4 regions of the uncultured Rossellomorea sp. genome follow, and region 3 is predicted to be linked to each of the others. Evidence: riboswitches for the same ligand, from Rfam matches in the RefSeq annotation. Region 3 holds a riboswitch; each other region holds the start of a gene.
What was found. A riboswitch is a leader RNA that binds a small molecule or an ion and turns the genes downstream of it on or off. The one in region 3 is predicted to bind cobalamin.
Positions count from the first base shown of each region.

Region 1: linked by a shared signal. The riboswitch ahead of Q1B03_RS18390 (acyl-CoA thioesterase) and the one ahead of Q1B03_RS08540 (ribonucleoside-diphosphate reductase subunit alpha) in region 3 are both predicted to bind cobalamin.
Region 2: linked by a shared signal. The riboswitch ahead of Q1B03_RS06700 (hypothetical protein) and the one ahead of Q1B03_RS08540 (ribonucleoside-diphosphate reductase subunit alpha) in region 3 are both predicted to bind cobalamin.
Region 4: linked by a shared signal. The riboswitch ahead of metE (5-methyltetrahydropteroyltriglutamate--homocysteine S-methyltransferase) and the one ahead of Q1B03_RS08540 (ribonucleoside-diphosphate reductase subunit alpha) in region 3 are both predicted to bind cobalamin.

Region 1 covers NZ_CANKZT010000006.1:128,347-134,126, forward strand. The annotation lists gene Q1B03_RS18380 (S8 family serine peptidase) at 1-191, opposite strand, end outside; gene Q1B03_RS18385 (helix-turn-helix domain-containing protein) at 495-1,745, opposite strand; gene Q1B03_RS18390 (acyl-CoA thioesterase) at 2,060-2,533, opposite strand; cobalamin riboswitch at 2,680-2,869, opposite strand; gene Q1B03_RS18395 (flotillin family protein) at 3,072-4,583, shown strand; gene ade (adenine deaminase) at 4,885-5,780, opposite strand, start outside.
Region 2 covers NZ_CANKZT010000001.1:1,300,763-1,306,542, reverse strand. The annotation lists gene ytkD (RNA deprotection pyrophosphohydrolase) at 1-122, shown strand, start outside; gene Q1B03_RS06730 (ABC transporter permease) at 112-912, opposite strand; gene Q1B03_RS06725 (ABC transporter ATP-binding protein) at 893-1,669, opposite strand; gene Q1B03_RS06720 (ABC transporter substrate-binding protein) at 1,746-2,747, opposite strand; gene Q1B03_RS06715 (S9 family peptidase) at 2,966-3,766, shown strand; gene Q1B03_RS06710 (DUF2584 domain-containing protein) at 3,794-4,036, shown strand; gene Q1B03_RS06705 (hypothetical protein) at 4,077-4,409, opposite strand; cobalamin riboswitch at 4,541-4,728, shown strand; gene Q1B03_RS06700 (hypothetical protein) at 4,895-5,416, shown strand; gene Q1B03_RS06695 (ABC transporter substrate-binding protein) at 5,437-5,780, shown strand, end outside.
Region 3 covers NZ_CANKZT010000002.1:311,051-316,830, forward strand. The annotation lists gene Q1B03_RS08520 (MurR/RpiR family transcriptional regulator) at 29-889, opposite strand; gene gndA (NADP-dependent phosphogluconate dehydrogenase) at 1,052-2,464, shown strand; gene Q1B03_RS08530 (hypothetical protein) at 2,509-2,685, opposite strand; gene Q1B03_RS08535 (SurA N-terminal domain-containing protein) at 2,812-3,588, opposite strand; cobalamin riboswitch at 4,257-4,438, shown strand; gene Q1B03_RS08540 (ribonucleoside-diphosphate reductase subunit alpha) at 4,584-5,780, shown strand, end outside.
Region 4 covers NZ_CANKZT010000001.1:1,292,483-1,298,262, reverse strand. The annotation lists gene thiC (phosphomethylpyrimidine synthase ThiC) at 1-1,112, shown strand, start outside; gene Q1B03_RS06680 (hypothetical protein) at 1,090-1,287, shown strand; SAM riboswitch class I at 1,385-1,495, shown strand; cobalamin riboswitch at 1,565-1,750, shown strand; gene metE (5-methyltetrahydropteroyltriglutamate--homocysteine S-methyltransferase) at 1,903-4,203, shown strand; gene Q1B03_RS06670 (biotin transporter BioY) at 4,622-5,161, shown strand; gene Q1B03_RS06665 (GNAT family N-acetyltransferase) at 5,205-5,780, opposite strand, start outside.

The sequences.
Region 1 (5,780 bases), on a different contig from region 3:
TCTGCGTTATTTAATTTCAGTTGATGCAATGCTTGTCTTTGCTCTTCTGTCAAAGAAGATAAAATCGTTTCTGCTTTCCAATCCGCAGCTGTAGCTGTTGGAGAGGAGTAGCCCGATACAGGGGATAAAAGTAATCCAGTGGATAATGCAATCACAGCTGATTTCTTTGCGATGGAAGATCCATTCATCATCTCTACCTCTTTTCTTTAGTTGTTAGTTCGATAATTCTAAAAATTATTACAATTAATAGTGTAAATTTAAATCTGTCATGTTTGTATGGGGGTTTGTTTAGGGACTATTTAACTACTGATTGGAGTTTAACAATCATTTATCTTCTGATTTTTTAGGAGGGGGTAGGAGGAAAGTTGCGAAATAATGGCGGTGAGTTGGGGTTGTTCAGAAAACAAAACAAATATAGTGGCTAACAATCAACGAGAAATCAGCCGAATAAAAAAATGATAAAAGAAAACCTCCTTTTATCATTAAAAGTGTCATTATTCTAATTCATAATAGCTTATTTCATTGGACATTTTATTGGATGCAAGTTTGAATCCTTTCTCTGTTTGCCCGGTTTTTACATAATATAAAAATAGTTGTCTTTCATAATGCTGATACATCAACTTGCTCCCCGTTTTGTTGAAATGGGGGAGAGCTGTATATTCAATATACTCATATAGTTCTTGTTCATTTCCTTTTATGGTAAGTAAGTATATTTCAAAGAAAACGTAGGTGGGGTCCTGATGCTGAGTAGCCCTTTTTAGTCCTTTTGTCGCTAATTGATTGAGTTCTTCGGAAGAAAGCAGATTCCCTTTCAGACAAGCTAGTATATATCCGCTGAGTGTGACTAAATAATGTGACGCTGGCGTGTCTTCATTAATAAGTTTTAATGCTTTTTCATAGGAATCTTTTGATTCAGAATATCGTTTTCTCCTAAAATATTCGAATCCCAGATTGTTATGGATTTTATGTGCCCTTTCCTTGGAATTAACGGATTCACAGACTCTGAGGAGCTTATCATACTGTTGTTTGGTTTCTTCCATTTCAAAGGGTTCTTTGGCATTCAATTGAATTAAAATTAACGTTTCAGAATCGATGACCCTAAGGATATTCAATGTTTTTTGGAAAAAATGCAAGGCTCTTTGCCCATAATAATAGGCAAAGGTGTTTGAATGAATGGAATGATAGGCTAATGCCAAATGAAAATAATATTCGGAGTTCGGATATTCATCGTCAATCTGTTTCAATACATTTATGCAAGTGTTAAATTGTCTTGTTGAATGATAGTAGATCCCTTTGACATGAAGTAATAAATTTTGTTCGAAAGGGGATAGAGGATAGTTTTTGTTTTCGAACATGCCCAGGATTTCCTTGGCTTTTCCATGCTTGTTCAAAAATAAATAATATCTTGCCAGGAAAAGGTTGTATTGAATGATGAAGTCAGATAGAAACCTTAAAGGTTCCTTTTCGATTTCACCTTTAAGTTGATGGATGTCATTGGTTCGAATCATAATAATTGCATCATTCCATTCAGATAATTTAGCCTGTAACGAATGATACCGAGAACGTTCGACTTCCATATTGATTCCAAGCTTCCTTGCCAGTAAATCAGTAATTTCACTGGAATACTCTGTGATCCCTCTTTCGATTTTACTTAGATGTGTGGTAGAGCAGATCCCCTGTGCAAGCTGCTCTTGAGTCAAACCCGAATCTTCACGATGAAATTTAATTAATTTACCTTCGATCATACTACACCCCAAATGAACTATTTTATTATCCATTATAGGAAATATTTTCTCGGTATTCTATAGGTTTAGAACAAGACGGAGGTCTGAAGGCAATAACATCCAAATCGCATCTCTATACTGTTTTTCTCTTTTCTTCCTAGAGTTGATCCTGTACTTCTTTCACCAGAAGAAGGAATCCTGGATGACTTCCCGCTCTAAAACCAACCCCGTTTTCATTCCAATTAGGATCAATAGACTAGCCCTTATAAACACTCAAAGCCTAGAGAAGCTCTGAGTGTTCTTGTTTATTAGGAGAGTTAGCAATCAGGGACTTTTCACAAAATAAGCGCACGATTTTTTCTATGCTCTTTTCGCAAAGGAGCCGTATTGAAAAGCCTCGATTCTTCTTCCGTCTTTGGAATGACTTTTGGTACCGGCTTGGGCTTACCATTTTCATCAACGGCGACCATCGTCAGGAATGATTCAGTCGTCAGGGTTTTGACACTCGTTACAAGATTCGTAGAGTAGACCTTTACATATACTTCCATGGATGTTCGACCTGTAGACGTAACGTAGGCTTCCAGACTTAACGCATCACCGACCGTTGCAGACGACAAAAAGTCGACGGAGTCAATCGATGCCGTGACGACGACTGAGCTGGAGTGCTTCATTGCTGATAGTGCCGCAATTTCATCAATATAGGAAAGGACTTTCCCTCCAAAAATCGTTTGCATATGATTGGTGTCCGGTGGCAGTACCAATTTTGTTTGTATGGTTCGTGAACGTTCTACCGAATAAGCTTGTTCCATTTTCTCATCTCCCAGTTTAATTTCTGAAATAAAAAAAAGCATCTCCCTTTGAAAAGAAGATGCGGCTACTTCAAGCGGACGTCCAGAATCCTGTGATTCCTCATTTGGCTCATATAGCGCAACACCCTCCTATCTCCCGTAGGAACTCTGTGTTCTTCTCAATTGGCAGGTCTCCTGGCTCAGCGTCAACAATTTCATATTCCTTCCCATTTCGATTCGAAACAGTGGATCCATACGAAATCTCAGCTTTACAGTGGCGGGACCGCGTTGGACTTTCACCAACTTCCCTTTTAAGAAGATGACCTGATCATCTTCACCAATGAGCAATGTTTAAATTGTGAACGCTTTTATTTTATCACAGGAATGAGAAGTAAGGTCTTTATTTGGTAGAAATTATTGTATTAAAATTAGAAAATTTACCTAAATATTGAAACTTTTCTACAACCCTTCCGTAGATAATATTGTAGCTAGAAGTTTTATAAAATAGTGAATCAGTTGCTCGACTGATTTATAGAAAAGTTTGAGAGGGGTTGTCAGAATGCTAGGATCATTAAGTATTATCGGATTTTTCATGTTCTTGATTCCTGTTCTGGTTATTGCAGCTATTGCAGGAATCGCGTATTATTTCTGGATGAGGTTCCGCTATCGTACAGCGAGATCCAACCAGGCACTGATCATTACCGGACCGAAACTGGGGGATCCTGAAAAGGAAACGAATATTTTCACCGACCAGGAAGGGCGTTCCATGAAAATCATCAGGGGTGGAGGGTACAGATTAAGACGTTTCCAAACATCTACACCTGTTAATCTTACATCCTTCCAATTAAAATTATCGACACCGAGAGTTTACACAAATGGCGGAGTACCAATCGTTGCAGACGCAGTGGCCATGGTGAAGGTGGCAGACACATTAAACGGAATTGCGAACTATGCCGAGCAGTTCCTAGGTAAGGACCAAAAAGAGATTGAAGATGAAATCATTGAGGTACTGGGAAGTAATCTTCGTGCGATTCTTTCTAAAATGACGGTTGAAGATATCAACAGCAACCGTGAAAAGTTTAACGCTGACGTATCTGAAATTGCTCAGAAGCAGCTGGATCTTATGGGCTTCAAAATTACGTCACTCGGGCTAACGGACATAAGAGATGCTGACGAAGAAAATGGATACTTAAAAAATCTTGGTCGTCCACGTATCGCCGAGGTTCGCAAGCAAGCTGAAATTGCAGAAGCAAACACCGAGCGTGAAACCCGTATTCACCGTGCCCAAACCGATCAGGAAGCGAAAGAGGAAGAATACAAGCGTCAAATTACCATTGCCCAATCGAAAAAAGAGAAGGACATCAAAGACGCAGCCTTCAAAGAAGAAACAGAGCGGGCAAGAGCGAAATCCGAACAGTCCTATGAGTTGGAAAAAGCCAAACTTACAAAGGAAGTGAAAGAGGAAGAGTTAACCCTTCAATTCCTTGAACGTGAACGTGCCGTTAAACTTGAAGCAGAAGAATCAAAAGTTCGTAAAACGAAAGCCGACGCCGAATACTACGAAACCACTCGTAAAGCGGAAGCGGAAGCTCGCAAGGCAGAAATTGACGGGGAAGCGAAAGCCAAGATACGCAGAGAAGAAGGTTCTGCTGAAGCCGATGTTATCAGAGAGCGAGGTAAAGCGGAAGCCGAATCCCGTAAACTGCTGGCAGAAGCAATGGAGAAACATGGTGATGTCATCATTACCGAGAAACTAATCGAAATGCTGCCTGTTTTCGCAGAGAAAATTGCTCAGCCTCTTAACAATATTGACTCTGTTAAAATCATTGATTCCGGTAATGGCCAGGGAGTTCCTTCCTTTGGGAAAAGCATCACCAGAACGATGCTTGATATGCAGGAACCGTTACGCGAAATGACTGGCATCGATGTAGGTGAATTACTGAAGTCATATGCAAATAGATCCCATGAAAGACCTTATCAGCCAGCGATCTCTGAAACAGCTGACAAGGAAGTCGCTGTGACGAACGAAAAGGAAGAAACAGAGGTAAAGGAAGACAGCCAAAGTAAATAATGAGAGGGAGATGTCTCGGGTATATGGGGGCATCTCTTTTTTTGAGTGGGATAAAAAGAGTGCCAGGCACGGGATGTTGATTCTGTACCTGGCACCTGTTGTTATGACCACTGTACCAGGTACAAATCGGATAAATTGTACCTGGTACAGCAGATCTATTTTAGAGTGAGGACAATTCAAATGTTAAAAAATGCAAATATTCAACAGTCAAATTCTCCCGGATATTCAACCGGTGAATACACCTCAAAATTCAACTGTCAAAAAAAGAGCAAATTTCAACAGTCAAACACCCATTCATACCCTAAACCCCAACCTTAATATGCTTGGAGCCCTCAACATCAAATAGCCCCAAGTCCGTCAGCTTCAACTGAGGAATCACAGGTAACGTTAGAAATGATAAGGTAAGAAACGGATTGAAGTCCCGGGAGAAACCTAATTCAATAAAGGCGCTCTTCAACAGGTCGAGCCCTGATACCACTTCTTCAAATCCCTGATCGGACATCAACCCTGCTATCGGTAAAGGAAGAGAAGCGATGACATTTCCGTCTCTCACCATCACCAGGCCGCCATGCATTTCGTTAAGCGCCTCGATGGCTTGCAGGATATCACGATCATTTGTACCTGTTGCGACAATATTGTGTGAATCATGGGCAATGGTGGTAGCGATGGCTCCCTCTTTCAATCCGAATCCTTTTACAATGCCCAAGCCGATATTTCCTGTCCCGTTATGTCTTTCAACGACAGCCATTTTAAGTTGGTCCTGTTGAATGGAAGGGATAAAGAATCCATTTTCTACTTGAACCTTTTCAATCCGTTTATTGGTTCTAAGGTGATTAGGGATGATTTCGATAATATGTGCTTCCTTTGTTCCGCCTATCTCGATTTGCAGATCCTTTTCAGTGAGATTCGGAATATGCACAGTTGAAGTCAGAGGTGGTTTTGGCGCAGGTTTTACGATTGGGTCGCCGACATACTGACTATGCGCAGCTACCAGTTTCCCTTCTTTGTACACCTCTGAGATAGAGAGCGTTTTAAGATCATCCAGTAAGACAAAATCCGCATCGTATCCAGGTGCAATTGCGCCTTTCGTGTGTAACCCATAACATTCAGCAGCATTCAAAGAGGCGATGCTAATCGCCAATAGAGGGTCGAGCCCTTCCTTAATTGCTAAGCGGATATTTTGATCGATGCTGCCTT
Region 2 (5,780 bases), on a different contig from region 3:
CCGTCCTTTGGAACGGTGATTTCTCCAATATCCATGACGATCCTTCCTTTAGTTTTATCATGAAAGATCAAGTGGTGGACTTGGCTCTCAAGAGAATAAGGGACCTCGACCTTATGATTTGATCAACTTCTTTTCGAGCTGTTCAACCAGCTTATACATAATGGTAGCGAATATGGCAATGACAAGCAGGGATAGAAGGACAAGGGTAAAGTTAAAGACTTGGAAACCATAGATGATCATATATCCAAGCCCCTTGGCGGACACAAGGAATTCTCCTACGATGACCCCGACCCATGATAAGCCCACGTTTACTTTCAGTGTCGAAATGATGGTCGGGAATGAGGCAGGGAGAATGACCTCTTTAAACATTTGCCCTCTTTTTGCTCCGAAAGTCTGCATGACCTTTAAATAATTTGGATCTACTTCCCTGAAGGAAGTATACACAACAATCGTGGTGATAATGACGGAAATGACGGTACCCATGGCGATGATGGATGTGAAGCCGGGTCCCAACCCTACAATTAAAATCGGACCGAGGGCTACTTTTGGCATGGCATTAAGGATGACAAGATAAGGGTCCAATACTTTAGAAAGAAATGGTGACCACCATAATAAAGCAGCTAAAAGGGTTCCAAGTAAGGTGCCGAGAATGAATCCAATGATGGTTTCACCGAGTGTGACAGACAGGTTGGCTAATAGGCTTCCGTCTCCGAGTTTTATGAGAAACAGCTTCCAAATTTTCGAGGGTGAGCTGAAAATGAGGGGATCTACCCAGCTGTTCCGGCTCGCGAGCTCCCAAAGAGAGAAGAACACAAGGAAAATAAGAGCTTGATAAAACCAAACCCATCGCTGTTCTTTCTTCAATGATTGAATGTATTCCAAGTGTTTTTGTTTAATCGATTCGTGATTCAAGTTTTTCAAGCTCCTTCCAGATGGTTTGGAAAAATCCCGGGAATTCTTCGTGATTTCTGACTTCAAAGGGCATTAACCCTGTTAACGATGACGGGACCTCGAATGTGGTGTGAATCCGTCCTGGCTTTGCTCCGAATAGAATGATGCGGTCACTCATGGAGATGGCTTCCCCGATATCATGAGTGACAAGAATGGCTGTTTTTCCAAAAGACTTTAATGTGGAAAACACCAGGTCCTCAAGCTTCAATTTGGTTTGATAATCGAGGGCAGAGAAAGGCTCATCCAAAAGGAGCAATTGAGGTTCTGTGATCAATGTGCGAATCAGCGCTACCCTTTGTCGCATTCCTCCAGACAGTTCCCTCGGATACGACGTTTCTACACCCTCTAACCCCATCTCAGTCAATAAATCACGTGCTTCCTTCCTCTTTTCTTCTGTCAGGGTCCCCATAATGGTCAGACCTAAAAATATATTTTCTTCGATGGTTTTCCATGGAAACAGATAATCCTGTTGGAGCATGTAGCCGAGTTTCTTTTTCATTTTTCGGATAGGTTGGTTGTATAATGAAATCGTTCCTTCGGTCGGTTGGATGAGTCCTGCAATAATGGAGAGTAAAGTGGTTTTGCCGCATCCACTCGGACCGATAAACGAGACAAACTCACCTTCTTTTACAGAAAGCGTAATGTCTGAGAGGGCATGGGTGGCCGTTTTGGGTGAAAAGTAGGTATGATGGATCGATTCTAACGATAGAAAGTTCACTGTATTTCAGCCTCCATTTTCTTTTTTCTATAAGTAAATGAAGGGCTGACATGTGAAGTCAGCCCCAGGATTGTTGCTACTTTGCTGCTTTTTCAGCGATCGAAGTATTCACTAACGTTTCATGATCAACGGACTGCGGAAGCTCTCCTGCTTCATCCATGATGTTTTGGAGATTGTTCCACTCTTCTTCGTCAAGGATTGGATCGGTCGCAAAGGACCCTTGTGATTTATAGCGATCGACAACTGTTTCAATCAGTGCAAGCTCTGTGTCTTCAAAATAGGGCTCAATCACCTTAGCAATGTCTGCTGCACTGTTTTCCTCCACCCATGCTTGAGCTTTGTATAGAGCTTTCGTGAATTTTTCCACCGTTTCTTTGTTGTCTTTCATATAGCTGTCTTTGGCCATGAACGTTGTATAGGGAACATGCCCTGATTCGGTTCCAAAGGAAGCCACGATATGCCCTTTTCCTTCCTGTTCAAAAATGGACGCCGTTGGTTCGAATAGCTGAACGTAGTCCCCTGTCCCCGAAGCAAAGGCGCTCGCAATATTAGCGAAATCAATGTTTTGGATCAGGTTTAAATCGTTCTGAGGATCGATGCCGTTCTGCTTCAGCACAAATTCCCCTACCATTTGCGGCATTCCGCCCTTACGCTGGCCAAGGAAGGTAGAATCTTTTAATTGATCCCAATCAAAGTTTTCCACTTTTTCACGGGAGACGAGAAACGTTCCGTCGGTTTGGGTTAATTGAGCAAAATTAATGACCGGATCATCCGAACCTTGTGCATGGACGTAGATGGAGGTTTCTGAACCGACCAGAGCGATATCGGCACCGCCCGATAGCAAGGTGGTCATCGTTTTATCTCCACCCCACGTAGTGGTCAATTCAATGTCCAGCCCTTCCTCTTTGAAGAATCCTTTTTCGATGGCTACATATTCAGGGGCATAGAAAATCGAGCGGGTAACCTCTGCTACACGAACCTTTTGTACGACTTCTTCTTTTTCTCCACATGCTGTCAAACCGAGTGTTAACATGACGATGAGCAACATGGCAAAGCTACTTCTAAGCCATTTTTTCATTCAATATTCCTCCTTTAAGCTTTGTGAAACCGGTGTAACGATAGAATGGGATGAGTGCATCTTTCTTTGCCTTGTTTATCCTTATATATAAGAAGGGTAGGATGGTCATGAAGGCTGCGTCTCGGCATCTCCTGTTGATGATGAGATTTGCTAAAATAGTCTATGTAGAGTATAAAAAATGTGTGAATACCCAATGCACGTTTTGAAAGGAAGAGAATATGAAAAACGGAACGATTGTGAAGAAAACATTGTTTCCTTCACCTAATCCACATGTGGAACTATATGAAATTACCTATCTATCCGGAGGTCTCCGGGTGAGAGGCTTATTGGCTGAACCTGTCGGAGGTGGAAAGTATGATGGGTTCCTCTATCTGAGAGGGGGGATCAAAGGCGTGGGAATGGTCCGGCCGGCGAGAATCGCTCAATTTGCTTCTCACGGATTCATTGTTTTTGCTCCTTATTACAGAGGAAACCTTGGCGGAGAGGGAAAAGAAGATTTTGCTGGAGATGATCGTGAAGACGCCATTTCCGGTGTTGAATTGCTCAAACACTATCACAGGGTGGTCCATAACCGGATTCATGTGTTTGGCTTTTCCCGTGGAGGAGTAATGGCGTTACTGACAGGCGTGGAGCGCAGGGACGTTACCTCTGTTGTTACATGGGGAGGCGTTTCGGATATGTTCTTAACATATGACGAACGGAAGGATCTCAGGAGAATGATGAAAAGAGTCATAGGGGGAAGTCCCAATAAATTTCCGGAAAGATATGAATGGCGTACGCCCCTATATGAGTTAGAAAACCTAAAAGCTCCCGTTTTGATCATTCATGGTGAAAAGGATCAGAACGTTTCAGTTGAGCATGCATATAGATTAGAAAAACGACTGAATGAGCTGAATAAATCTGTGTCGTCCCAATACTTTAAAGAGTTTACACATTACTTCCCTCCACGAAAGAACCAACAAATCGTCTCCATGCTATGCACCTGGATGAAAAATCAAAAGACAGTGGTGTATGATTAAATACAAAAAGGATTGAGGTCAAGCGAAATGGGCATGGGCTTAGAGTTAAACACGATGATCGTGACAAAAGGAAAAGAAGTGAGGAAAGAAGAGAATCTGTTCGTACTGCAAAAGGACGGATATCGCCTTTACCCTATGCATATTCCGATAGAGGTAAGAAAAACGAAACACAGTGACCCGAGTGGTTACGGCAGTATCGAAAAGATGGAGTGGATGGATGAGAAAACGACGATCCTGTATCGGTTGATTTCCTTGAATTCCACGAACTAAATAAAGGAGGGCTGTAAACATCTGCTTACAGCCCTCCTTTTTAGTTGATTTCCTCATATAAAATATAACGATTATCCTCTGTCTGGGCGATTAGATAATTGCTGTGATCTTTCACGCTATAGATGGGTGTCCCTTTTTTTAGTATATTTGCCGAGAAATCATTCTCGGGGTGATATTGACTATCAATCTTTTCTTTAATAGATCCAAGCTTTTCATCCAGAACCAACTTCTTCTCCACAGGGACCTTCACATATTCCTTCTTGTTCACCACCATCATATCCCCGTATCCACATAATTCATGGGATGCAGGTTTTTTGTCTCCGCATGCACTTAACAAAAATACGCATAATAGCAAAACAATCAATCGCTTCATGTTTTTCCTCCTTATCATTTCTTCACATACTCAAAAGATATTCAAGCTTGTACGTCAACATGTTTGTTTTTTTATGCAAAACTTCATCATCTTTCATATGGATAAAGTGGTATAATGTTCCTTAAGTGAATAAACCCACGCAGAAATTAGGTGCTGATCTTTAGCATAAAGGGAATTCGGTGTGAATCCGAAGCTGTTTCCGCAACTGTAAGTGCTGACGAAATAAGAAGAAAACCACTATTTGATCATTCAGATGGGAAGGTTCTTAGAGTAGGCTGACGCACGAGCCAGGATACCTGCCTTTTTTCCATCGTATTATGCTCTTCGGAAGTTAAGGGTATGGTGCGGCTTTTTAGCATCTCTTTTTTCATATGGATGACAACTGCCGGCCAATATTCTTGGTTGGTTTTTTTGTGTTTATTTAAACCTCCCGGAAGATACGATAGGTGCTTCACAAACATCATTCAGAAAGGAGGAACTTACATATGGCAAAGGATTTCCGCTATTTATGTTATCCCTATATGCGTGAGTCTGTTTCAACCGTGGATTTTGAGATCCGGACCGATTCACTGTCGACTAAAATTGGACTCGCGTCATCAATGACGGAGCACTTACCGAAAGTTCAGGACGATTTACTATATTTAGCTGAGATGGCGTACCACCTCAATGGTTCGGTCCGGGGAATGACAGCCATCAAGGAAGACGACTTGAATAAATTGAGCCAAATGTACGATCGTTATGTGTCGGAAGTCGAGGAGCGTATCCAAACCTTTGTCCTTCCTCAAGGCTGTACAGCCGCATGTACGCTTCATACCTGTCGCAGTGAAGCAAAAAAGTCCGTCCGTGCCTTACATAAAGTCAGTACTGAGATGAAAGTGGAAAATATTCTATTTAAATACGCTCATTTACTGGCAAATGTCCTGTTTGTGATGGCCGTGTATGTGAATAAATGTGAAGGGATTGAAGAAATTCCTTTTGTGAGTAAATCGTATAAAGACAAAATATAGAGAAGCGGGGAAGATGAAATATGAAAAAGTCATGGTTAAATAGTTTACTATTATCATTCATCCTGGTTGTTTTCGCAGGGTGCAGCAATGGGGAAGAAGTAACATCCACAAAGGAAGTCAAGTCTGATAATGAGTCTTATTCTGTCATCGATGACAGGGGAGAAGAGATTAGCTTTGAGAAAGTGCCGGAAACCGTTATTTCCTTACAGCCGAGTAACACAGAGATTCTCTTTGCCATAGGAGCAGGAGATAAGGTAATCGGGGCAACTGAATACGACAACTATCCAGAGGAAGCGAAAGAGATTAAAAGAGTGTCGGATTCCATGACAGTCAATGCGGAAGAGGTCATTGCACTAAAGCCGGA
Region 3 (5,780 bases):
AAGTAAAGGTACGTCCCTTTACTTCTTACTATATTTTCTTAATGGAAATCGCGTCACGCATTTTTAGCAAAGAGTCTTTCGACAGTTCTTTTCTTTTCATCATGGTGTTGACGTAGAGGGCATCCACAATACTGAGCTGACTGATTCTTGAAGCAAGTGCTTCAGATCGATATTCGGTTTCTTGAGATACTGTAAAAAGAGGAATGTCGACCCCGTTGCTCAAAGGGGATTTGGCCAAGTGAGTAATGGCAATGGTCGTTACCCGATTCTTCTTCGCTACGTCCAACACTTCCAATAGATCTTTGTTCGATCCAGAATGAGAGATAAATACAATCACATCTTCTTCTGTTAATTGAGAAGCTGAGATAAGCTGCATATGAGAATCATTGTAAGCCGTAGTGGTCATCCCGGTTCTAAGGAACTTATGATGAGCATCCATGGCAACAAAGCCAGATCCACCCGTTCCGTAAAATTCAATTCTTCTGGCACTCAGCATCCCTTGAACGGCTTTCGTGAACATTCCCTCGTCCAGCATACGGGAAGAATCCTCAAGGGTCCTAATATTAGAACGGAACACTTTTTGGGCAATAACTCCTTCAGAGTCCTCCTCATTGATCGTTTCATGAATATCTTTAATTGGCGTTACAAGGTCAGAAGCCAGGGAAATTTTCATAGCCTGGTAGCCCTTAAAGCCTAATCGCTTACAGAATCGGAAGACTGTAGCGTCTGCAACCCCCAGGTCCTCTGCTACACCACTAATGGTAGAGTGGATAATTTTTTCAGGATTAGCAATAATAAAATCTGCAATCATCTTTTCTTTTTCACTGAATTGTGAGTAATGGGAACGGATTCGTGGCAAGCAATGCTGTACATTATCATCGGTATTCATGAATAACCTCCTTATACATTAGATACTGATGAAAATAATTTTAACCTAAATAACAAAATAAAAAAATATTATTTCATAAAAATCCACCACGGGAAATTTATTTCGTATTATAATATATACGGTGAAAATATATTTACTCGATTTGAAAGGAATGATCAATAGATGACAAAACAACAAATAGGGGTTGCCGGTGTTGGAGTGATGGGAAAGAGTTTGGCCTTAAACTTCGAAAGCAGAGGCTATTCAGTTTCTATATATGATGTATCTGATGAGAAGGTTAGAGAAGTCCTTGAAGAGCATACAGGGAAGAAAATGGTCGGAACTCACGATGTAAAAGAATTCGTCCAGTCATTAGAAACACCAAGAAAAATATTAATCATGGTTCCGGCCGGTAACATCACCGATAAAGCCATTGAATCTTTACTTCCTCACTTAGATGAAGGGGATATACTGATTGATGGAGGAAATACATACTTTGAAGACACGATTCGCCGAAATAAGGAGCTGGGTGAGAAAGGGATCAACTTCATTGGAGCAGGAGTTTCCGGCGGTGAAGAGGGGGCTTTATACGGTCCTGCTATTATGCCTAGCGGTCAGAAGGAAGCTTATGACTTAATCGAGCCTTTCTTAACAGCGATTGCTGCAAAGGTTAAAGGCGACGCGTGCAGTACATATATCGGTCCTGACGGATCTGGCCATTATGTGAAAATGGTCCATAATGGAATTGAGTACAGTGATATGCAGCTTATTTGTGAAGCGTATTATCTCATGAAAAATGTCTTAGGTTTAAATGCAACAGAGCTGCATGAGATATTCAAAGAATGGAACGCGGGGGAGCTGGACAGCTACCTGATTGAAATCACGGCGGATATCTTTACCAAGGTGGATGAAGAAACAGGAAAGCCCCTTGTTGAAGTGATCCTGGATACAGCAGGACAAAAAGGTACTGGGAAATGGACGAGTATTTCTGCACTGGAATTAGGTGTACCATTATCAATCATTACTGAGTCTGTGTTTGCCCGTTTCATCTCTGCCATGAAGGAAGAACGTGTGAAAGCAAGCAAGATTTTAAAAGGGCCGAAGAATAAAACGTTCTCCGGTAACAAAGAAGAGTTTATCGAAATGATTCGTAAAGCTCTCTATTTAAGCAAAATTTGTTCCTATGCACAAGGTTTCGCCCAGCTTCAATCTGCTTCGGATGAGTATAACTGGAACCTGAAGCCCGGCGAGATTTCCATGATTTTCAGAGGTGGATGCATCATTCGTGCAGGCTTCCTGGAAGAAATCAAGAAAGCCTATGATCGTGAACCGGGATTAACGAATTTACTTCTTGATCCATATTTCAAGGAAATCGTAGAAAACTATCAGGAGGAAGCGAGAGAAGTGGTGGCTACAGCCATTAAATTAGGTATCCCTGTACCAGGTCTAGCGAGTGCTTTAGCATATTATGACAGCTATCGCTCAGAGTCACTCCCTGCCAACCTCCTTCAAGCCCAACGTGATTATTTTGGAGCCCATACGTATCAGCGAGTGGATAAGGAAGGAACATTCCATACGGATTGGTTATCTAAATAAGAAGAGTGCCCTGTGGGAATCCCACAGGGCTTTTGATTAACGTATTATTCTTTGCTTGATGAGTCATCTTTCGTATGATGTTTATTTTTCTCGTCCCGCTGCTCTTTTTTTAAGTCATCGAGGGGAATTGGGTCCACATTCTGCTCACTTTCATGCTGATCAAGAATGCCGTCATGATCTTTATTGATTTGTTCTGGATTGTCATTGGCTCTCTTTGTCATTATCTTTCATCCTCCCTTAATGAGTCGTTGTTGTACAATACCCTTCTTGATGAGAGGAAAACATCGGGGAGGAATAGAACATAAGAAAGCCACCTATCTATACAGGTGGCTTTCTACAATGGTGCTTTAGATTTTTACATCGACTTTAGCATTTTTCTTTAAATCTTCTACGTGTTGAACAAGCTTTTCTTGTTTTTTCTGTTGTTCTAACTGAGTCTTGATCTGAGGTTTAACTTCTTCAAATTTTGGTGCATCCTTTGATTCACCCTGACCTTGCTGACTTGCGTACTGATCGTAAAACTTCTTCATTTCCTCTTCAGAGACTTCTTCTACTTTGATTTCTTTCTCAACGTAGTTTGTGTATTTGATGTTTTCAGCGATTTGAGTTTTTAACTCATCCATCGTGAATCCGGCTTTTTTCATTGCATCTTCAAACTTCTTTTCATCACCGTACTGCTTTTTAACTTCTTCCAGTTGTTTATTGATTTCATCTTCTGATGCCTTATATCCTTTTTCATCGGCTTGCTGCATAAGGAGTGTTTGTCCAACCAGACTATCAATAGTTTGTTCTTTTATCTTCTTTGCTGCCTCTTTACTTGTCGGGTCTTGACCCATTTGTTGATACTGCATTTGTGATTGAGTCAATACGTTGTTGAAATCTTCACCTTTAATTTTTTCATCGTTTACAATGGCAACGATCTTATCTTTTTCAACCTTTTGTTCATCCATTTTCTTCTGCATTTCTTCCATCTGCTTAGCTTGCTCCTCTTGAGCCTGTCCATCGCTTTTTTCTTCTGTCTTCGCTTTATCTTCAGCTTGTTTTTGGCTCTCCTCGTTCGAACCGCAAGCGGCTAGTCCAATCGTTAGTAATGCTAATAGTAAAGTCGTTAATAATTTTTTCATAATAGACTCCTTTCAGAACTAAGGTGTGATTTCGAAAAAAATCACTTAATGCGCATTTTAAATGAAAAAACCGTAAAAAGAAAGTATTTAAGCTGAAAAGTATTGATTGTAATAAGGTTGAAATACATTAAATTGCTTATATGGTCCCTCTTTCACTATTGTGTATGCGGTTACATTTGAACTGAAAGCTCCCGGGTAGAAATGAAATTGTAAGAGGATTTTCACATACATTAAAGCCGAACTAAAAAAAAGAGGCTGTTTAAATCGAGTTCATTCTCCATTTAAACAGCCAATAAAAAATATTGGGGACCAAAGAATACTGTCAAACAACCTTCTATTTGAATTATAGAGAGTGGGAACATTTTCTTCAACTAACATGTAGGAAGGTGTCGGCTGACTAGTGTCCATTTGAAGGTTGTATTCAATCTTCTCCTATTCTTTTCATGGAAAATAATAATTATAAGCATATTTCATAGGAAGGATTTATCCTTCCTTCTGTTCAACTTATTACAACTCTTGACTTTACGAGTGTAATAGAGTGATACTATTAAAAGATTTCAACTTCTAAACAAAGTGAATAGTTCCACTTGTAAATTCATTTTTAATCGTTTATGATGATACAGAACACAACATTTAGTGTTATGTTTGATGATTTTAACAATATATTGATTATAACCTGTGAATAGGGTGTCTGAATGGACTTAAAAGGGAATCCGGTGTGAATCCGGAGCTGTCCCCGCAACTGTAAGTGCTGACGAAATAAGGAACTGCCACTGTCTTATACGATGGGAAGGCCTTAGAGTAGGGTGAAGCATGAGTCAGGAGACCTGCCTTATTTATTCACGTGTTATCTTCTTCGGGAATTGGGAGGATAAAGCGAGGATTGTAATAGGCTTTAAGTCTATGTACATATCTCCGTATATATTAGGCCCATCCTTCTGAAGGATGGGCTTTTTTGAATCCTATCCACACTGTATAAATTGGGAGGAATATTTATGTCAATCGTATCACAAGAGCAGCGACTAATAGTGGAAGCAGAGGAGATTATAACAAGTCTCCACAGTCGTTTTCCACAGCTCCATTTTAAAGAATTCGATGAAAAGATTTTTATGTATGCTAACGGACAGTCTGTACTGAGTAAAGAAAAGCTTTATCATTTCATGATTCTCACTGCAGTTGAACGTATTTCTGCCCATGAACCCGATTGGACCTATGTGGCTGCAACACTTTATTTAAAAAACCTTTATCGTACAGTTGCTAATTCCAGGGGAATTGAAAAAGACAAGTTATACAGTTCCTTTAATAAATCAATTCACGAGTTGACTGATCGGAAATTATATACGTCAGCCCTGCTCGAATCTTATACAAAAGAAGATATAGACTTCCTGGCAACGATCATGGATTCATCTAAAGATCAATTGTTTACTTACATAGGGATCGTCACATTAACAGAGCGGTATTTAACAAAATCCCATGATGGAAAGATTCTTGAATTACCACAAGAGCGATTATTGATCATTGCCATGACTCTCTTTATGAACGAACCGCGTGATAAGCGGATGGCGCTCATTCAGGAAGCGTATTGGGCACTATCCAATTTGTATATGACGGTAGCCACCCCTACATTCGCCAATGCGGGGAAAAGTCATGGTCAGTTATCAAGTTGTTTTATTGATACGGTGGCAGATGATTTAAGGAGCATTTATGACAGCAATACAGATGTTTCCACATTAAGTAAAAACGGTGGAGGCCTGGGTATCTATTTAGGGAAAGTCCGAAGCAGAGGAAGTGATATTAAAGGCTTCAAGGGTGTAAGTTCAGGTGTTATTCCATGGATGAAGCAATTAAATAACACGGCCGTATCGGTTGATCAATTAGGCCAGCGTCAAGGAGCAATCGCTGTATATTTAGATGTATGGCATAAGGATATTTTTCCTTTTCTTGATACGCGATTAAATAATGGAGATGAAAGGCAGCGTACTCATGACCTCTTCACAGGTGTCAGCTTACCTGATTTATTTATGGAGCAAGTGGAGAAAAGAGGGGAATGGTATTTATTTGATCCTCATGAAGTGAAAATAGGCATGGGTTTTTCACTGGAAGATTACTATGACGAAAAGGATGGAGAAGGCTCGTTCAGGGATAAGTACTGGGAGTGTGTAGAAAACCCTGACCTTTCAAGGGAAGTGGTC
Region 4 (5,780 bases), on a different contig from region 3:
GTGCCGATACCATAATGGACTTATCAACAGGTAAAAACATTCATACAACAAGGGAGTGGATCATTCGAAACTCCCCTGTCCCTGTTGGTACGGTACCGATCTATCAAGCACTAGAAAAAGTAAACGGAATTGCTGAGAATCTTACATGGGGTGTGTACAGGGATACATTGATCGAACAGGCGGAGCAGGGTGTTGACTATTTCACCATTCATGCAGGTGTTTTATTGAGGTATATTCATCTGACGGCTGATCGTACAACAGGCATTGTTTCCCGTGGAGGTTCAATCATGGCACAATGGTGTCTTGCCCATCATAAAGAGAACTTTCTTTATTCCCATTTTGAAGATATATGTAAGATTTTAAAAGCCTATGATATCTCCGTTTCCTTAGGAGATGGTTTAAGACCCGGATCAATTGCTGATGCGAATGATGAAGCACAGTTTGCCGAGCTTGAAACATTAGGCGAGCTAACCAAAATTGCTTGGAAGCATGATGTACAAGTCATGATTGAAGGCCCTGGTCATGTACCGATGCATATGATTAAAGAGAATGTGGATAAGCAAATGGAAATCTGTCATGAAGCTCCTTTTTATACCTTGGGGCCATTAACGACAGATATTGCACCGGGGTATGATCACATTACTTCCGCCATAGGGGCTGCCATGATCGGTTGGTTTGGGACAGCCATGCTGTGCTATGTAACACCGAAAGAGCATCTGGGATTACCGAATAAAGATGATGTGAGAGAAGGTGTCATTGCTTATAAAATCGCAGCACATGCAGCGGATTTGGCGAAAGGCCATCCAGGGGCACAAGTCAGAGATAATGCCGTTTCTAAGGCTCGATTTGAATTTAGATGGAATGACCAATTTAATTTATCCCTGGACCCGGAGCGTGCAAGGGAGTATCATGATGAAACACTTCCTGCAGAAGGGGCAAAAACGGCCCATTTTTGTTCAATGTGTGGCCCGAAATTTTGTTCAATGAGAATATCACATGACATAAGGGGAATGAAGGAGACTAGCATGAATGATGCTCATAAGGAAATAGAAAAAGGATTGAAAGAAAAATCGAAGGAGTTTGTGGAAAATGGATCAAACATCTATCGATAAACCTTCTTGTCATGTACTGAAATTGAAGAATGAGATCGTAAAGCTCAATCAGAGAGTCATCCAACTCGAAAAAGAAGTGAAGAGCATTCAGGAAAACTGCAGACATGTCTTTTATGAAACGGATGTAACAAGATCTTGTATCAAATGTCATTATGTAGAAAGTACCTATTATTAGAAACGTGTAAGGTATTAATTAAATTTCTTTTGACAGCTTATATGTACCGTGCTACGATTATTACAAATTTCGGAATAGTAAATGAATATATTTGTAACTCTTATTGAGAGTGGTGGAGGGACTGGCCCTGTGAAACCCGGCAACCATTCAACCGATGTGTTGAAAAGGTGCTAATTCCTGCAAAGCACTTTGCTTTGGAAAATAAGAGAGGATTCTCATAAACATGAAGCCCTCTCTTTCGCAAGAGAGGGCTTTTCGTTTTTATGAAAGAAAAATTAAATAGACAAATGCAATAGGTGCTGAGTCATGCTCAGCTAAAAGGGAAGACCGGTGAAAATCCGGCACGGTCCCGCCACTGTAATGGGGAGCGACTTATCATTCAACCACTATTTCTGTTGAAATGGGAAGGGATAAGAAGCTGTGAACCTAAGTCAGGAGACCTGCCTGTTGTATGCGCTTATGCTCTACGTGGATATAGAGAGGGGTGAGGAATACGTGTTGAGAATACAAGATTGTCTCAACTCAAGTTAGTGATGCGTATGAATCTCTCTTTCATTTGAAAGGGAGATTTTTTTGTTGATGACAACCATATCAAGTATAAGGAGTGAGGATTGAATGAGTAAGGTGATCAGTTCAAATTTAGGATATCCAAGAATCGGTGAAAAGCGTGAATGGAAAAAGACGCTGGAACAATTTTGGGCAGGGAAGATTGAAAAGGATTCCTTCTTAGAACAAATGGAGGAAATACGAGTCAACCATTTGAAGAAGCAACTGGATCAGGGAATTGATTTGATTCCGGTTGGAGATTTCAGCTCATATGATCATGTGCTTGATACAGCCGTCATGTTCGGCTTGGTTCCTAAGAGGTTTCATTATGGTGGGGGTAAGGTCTCTCTTGAAACGTATTTTGAAATGGCCAGAGGATCAAAGGACGCGGTGGCACTGGAAATGACAAAATGGTTTAACACCAACTATCACTATCTCGTCCCTGAACTTGATGGGATCGTTCCCCGGTTGGTGGAAAATCGTCCCCTCCATTTTTTTAGGGAGGCAAAAGAAAAACTGGGTATAGAAGGAAAACCGGTTATCTTAGGTCCGTTCACATTTGTGAAATTGTCCAAAGGGTATGATAACGGGGACTATAAAACCATCGTTGATCAATTTGTCCCTCTTTATGCTGAAGTATTGCGTGATTTACAGGAAGAGGGTGTAGAGTGGGTACAAATGGATGAACCGATCTTGTGCACATCCATCGGGGATGAAGAGATGGATCAATTTAAAGAAGTCTATCAAACACTTAAAGAATCCTGCCCCGGGTTAAAGATCATCCTCCAAACCTATTATGATAGTTTGGAAAGGTACCAGCGGGTGTTAGCACTCCCAGTGGACGGCATAGGGATAGATTTTATGCATGATCGTGGTAAGAATTTGGCGGCGCTGAAAAGATTTGGTTTTCCTAAAGATAAATTCCTGGCTGCCGGCATTCTTGATGGCAGGAATATTTGGAGAAGTAATCTTGCTGATACCCATTCGCTTCTATCGTTCATTGCAGGGTATGTTCCGAGTGATCGCTTGATCATACAACCATCATGCAGTTTACTTCATGTACCTGTAACCTTGCAGAATGAAGAAGCAATTGATACACCTCTCATTGACGCTCTATCATTTGCTGATGAGAAATTACATGAAATCACAATTTTAACGAAGGGGATTCGTGAGGGAGTCGAGACAATAGAAGATGAGATTGCTCAAAGTGTAACGGCGATTAAGAATTTAAACGAATCACCCCTGCGCAATAATAGGGAGGTGCAGGAAGAGGTTGAGGAATTGCAACCCGATAATGTAGGGAGAAAGGATCCTTTCCATATTCGTAAACTGGAACAGGCGAAGTACTTTTCATTACCTTTTCTACCTACCACTACAATAGGAAGTTTTCCTCAAACCCAGGAAGTAAGAAGGCAAAGGTTGAAATGGAGGAAGGGAGAACTTTCTGATGGGGAGTATCAACAATATATTCATGCGGAAATAAAACGCTGGATTGAAATTCAGGAACAAATAGGTCTTGATGTGTTTGTACATGGGGAATTCGAGCGGACTGATATGGTTGAATTCTTTGGTGAGAAATTAGATGGTTTTCAATTTACGAAGTTTGGATGGGTACAATCATACGGTTCCAGATGTGTGAAGCCACCACTCATTTACGGTGATGTGAATTTTAAAGAACCGATGACGGTTAAAGAAACCGTATATGCCCAATCATTAACCGATAAACCGGTTAAAGGGATGTTAACGGGCCCGATCACGATTCTAAATTGGTCATTTATTCGGAATGATATATCACGATATGAAGTATCGAATCAAATCGCACTTTCTCTCCAAAAAGAGATAGAGGAATTAGAAGCCCATGGGATTCGCATGATACAAGTCGATGAGCCGGCACTTAGGGAAGGTCTGCCTTTAAAGAGTGAAAATTGGGAGGAATATCTAAAGGCTGCCGTTTATGCCTTCAGATTGGCCACTTCATCTGTACAGAAGCAAACCCAGGTCCACACACATATGTGCTATTCGGATTTTGAAGATATTATAGATGCCATCAGTGATCTGGATGCTGATGTCATCTCGATTGAAACATCAAGAAGTCATGGGGAGTTGATCCATGTTTTTGAAGATTATACGTATGACAAAGGGATTGGTCTCGGGGTATATGACATTCATAGTCCACGGGTGCCGAAACGTGAAGAATTAATCCGCAATATACATCGGGCTCTGGAAGTGCTGGATCCCCATTTATTCTGGGTCAACCCGGATTGTGGTTTGAAAACACGTGGGATCGATGAGACGGTCTTAGCTCTTAAAACCATGGTGGAAGCTGCGGAACAAGTGCGTGAAGAAGTGCTTCTTAAAAATGAAAGATAATAGACGGAGAACGAAGAGAAATATGATCGAGTGTAGCTGTACGCTCGTGTGATCCACCTTTACAAAACGCAGGGCGCAGGTGAAAGGAAGTGCGTCCTGCTCATAAGGAGAGAAAGAAAATGCCATACATAGCCATAGGAAGAATCATTCAAGTATTTAATGAACATCAGCCAAATCGCACTATCCTATATTTGGTGAGTGATAAGGGGATTGATGAGTTCCCAAAAGGGAGGGTTACATTAAAAACCGCTTTAGAATGGCAGGCTAAAGAAATGATATGTAATGTTTATGCTCCCAGTTAAAAAACGAGAGGGAAGAAAAATAAGCTTCCCAAAATCCTTTCAATTGTGTTAACTTAATGTTATACATAGTTTACATACACAAGGGGGATTTGAAAGTGAACGGAGAAAAACTAAGGATGATCATTCACTGTGCCATCTTTGCTGCGATTACGGGGATTTTCGCTCAAATCGAGATTCCACTGCCACTCGTACCAATCAGCGGACAAACATTGGCAGTAGGAATTACCGCGACGATTCTTGGAAGCCGATATGGAGCGTTTGCCATGGTTTGCTATGCAGCCCTGGGAGCAGTGGGTGTTCCTGTATTTGCGGGCTTCAGTGGAGGGGCACAGGTACTGGTCGGTCCTACGGGAGGCTATATTTTCGGCTTTATCGTAGCGGCTTTCTTTACAGGCTTCATTCTTGAAAAAACCAAATTCACCATTCCGATGGCGATGATTGCCAATACAGTCGGAATGATCATTACGTTGATCCTGGGTACCATTCAACTTAAATTTGTAGCCGATCTTAGCTGGAATCAGGCAATGGCAGCAGGTGTATATCCATTTATCGTAGTTGGACTTATCAAAGCATTCCTGGCCAGTTGGATTGGAATCACTGTAAGACAACGACTGGTTCAGGCGAGGTTAATCGGGAATCGGAAAGCAGCAGCATAATGAAAAAAGTTGACTCTTTGTTGGGAGTCAACTTTTTTTATGACTAAAATTTATACATAGACCAATATCCTATATCCTTGAATCCGATTCGCTTATAAATTTTCCCTGCTTCAGGATTATCATAGAATAAGCACAATTCTTTTCCTTCTTCTAATACGTCACGACAGAGCTTCGTCATGCATTCCGTAGCGTATCCTTTTTTCTTGTACTCCGGATGGGTACAAACTGCCACAATCATCGCTGACATACTGTTTTCGGCGGTTGTAGAGGCGGAAGAAACAAACTTTCCGTCTTCCTCTACGTAATAGCTTCTGGAAACACCGGCTTCCATGCTGTGTTTTCTTTTTTCTACAGAAAAATCACCACCACTAAATTCAGGGATGCTGTTCAATAGGTCCACAAGTTGAGGTAGATCATTGAGGGTAGCCTGTTTAACATGAGGCAGGGCATGTCGGTTCATTGATTCCGTGTTGTCACATTTCGCATAATACATATGTCTTATTGATTTAGTTTCTCTGGATAAAAAGGGTTCAACCTGCGTCACGATCCTTTTTAATCCGGAAACGATGCTGTAGTCTTCAGTCCCATTGATGATTCTGGCAAACCCTTCCGCATCAAA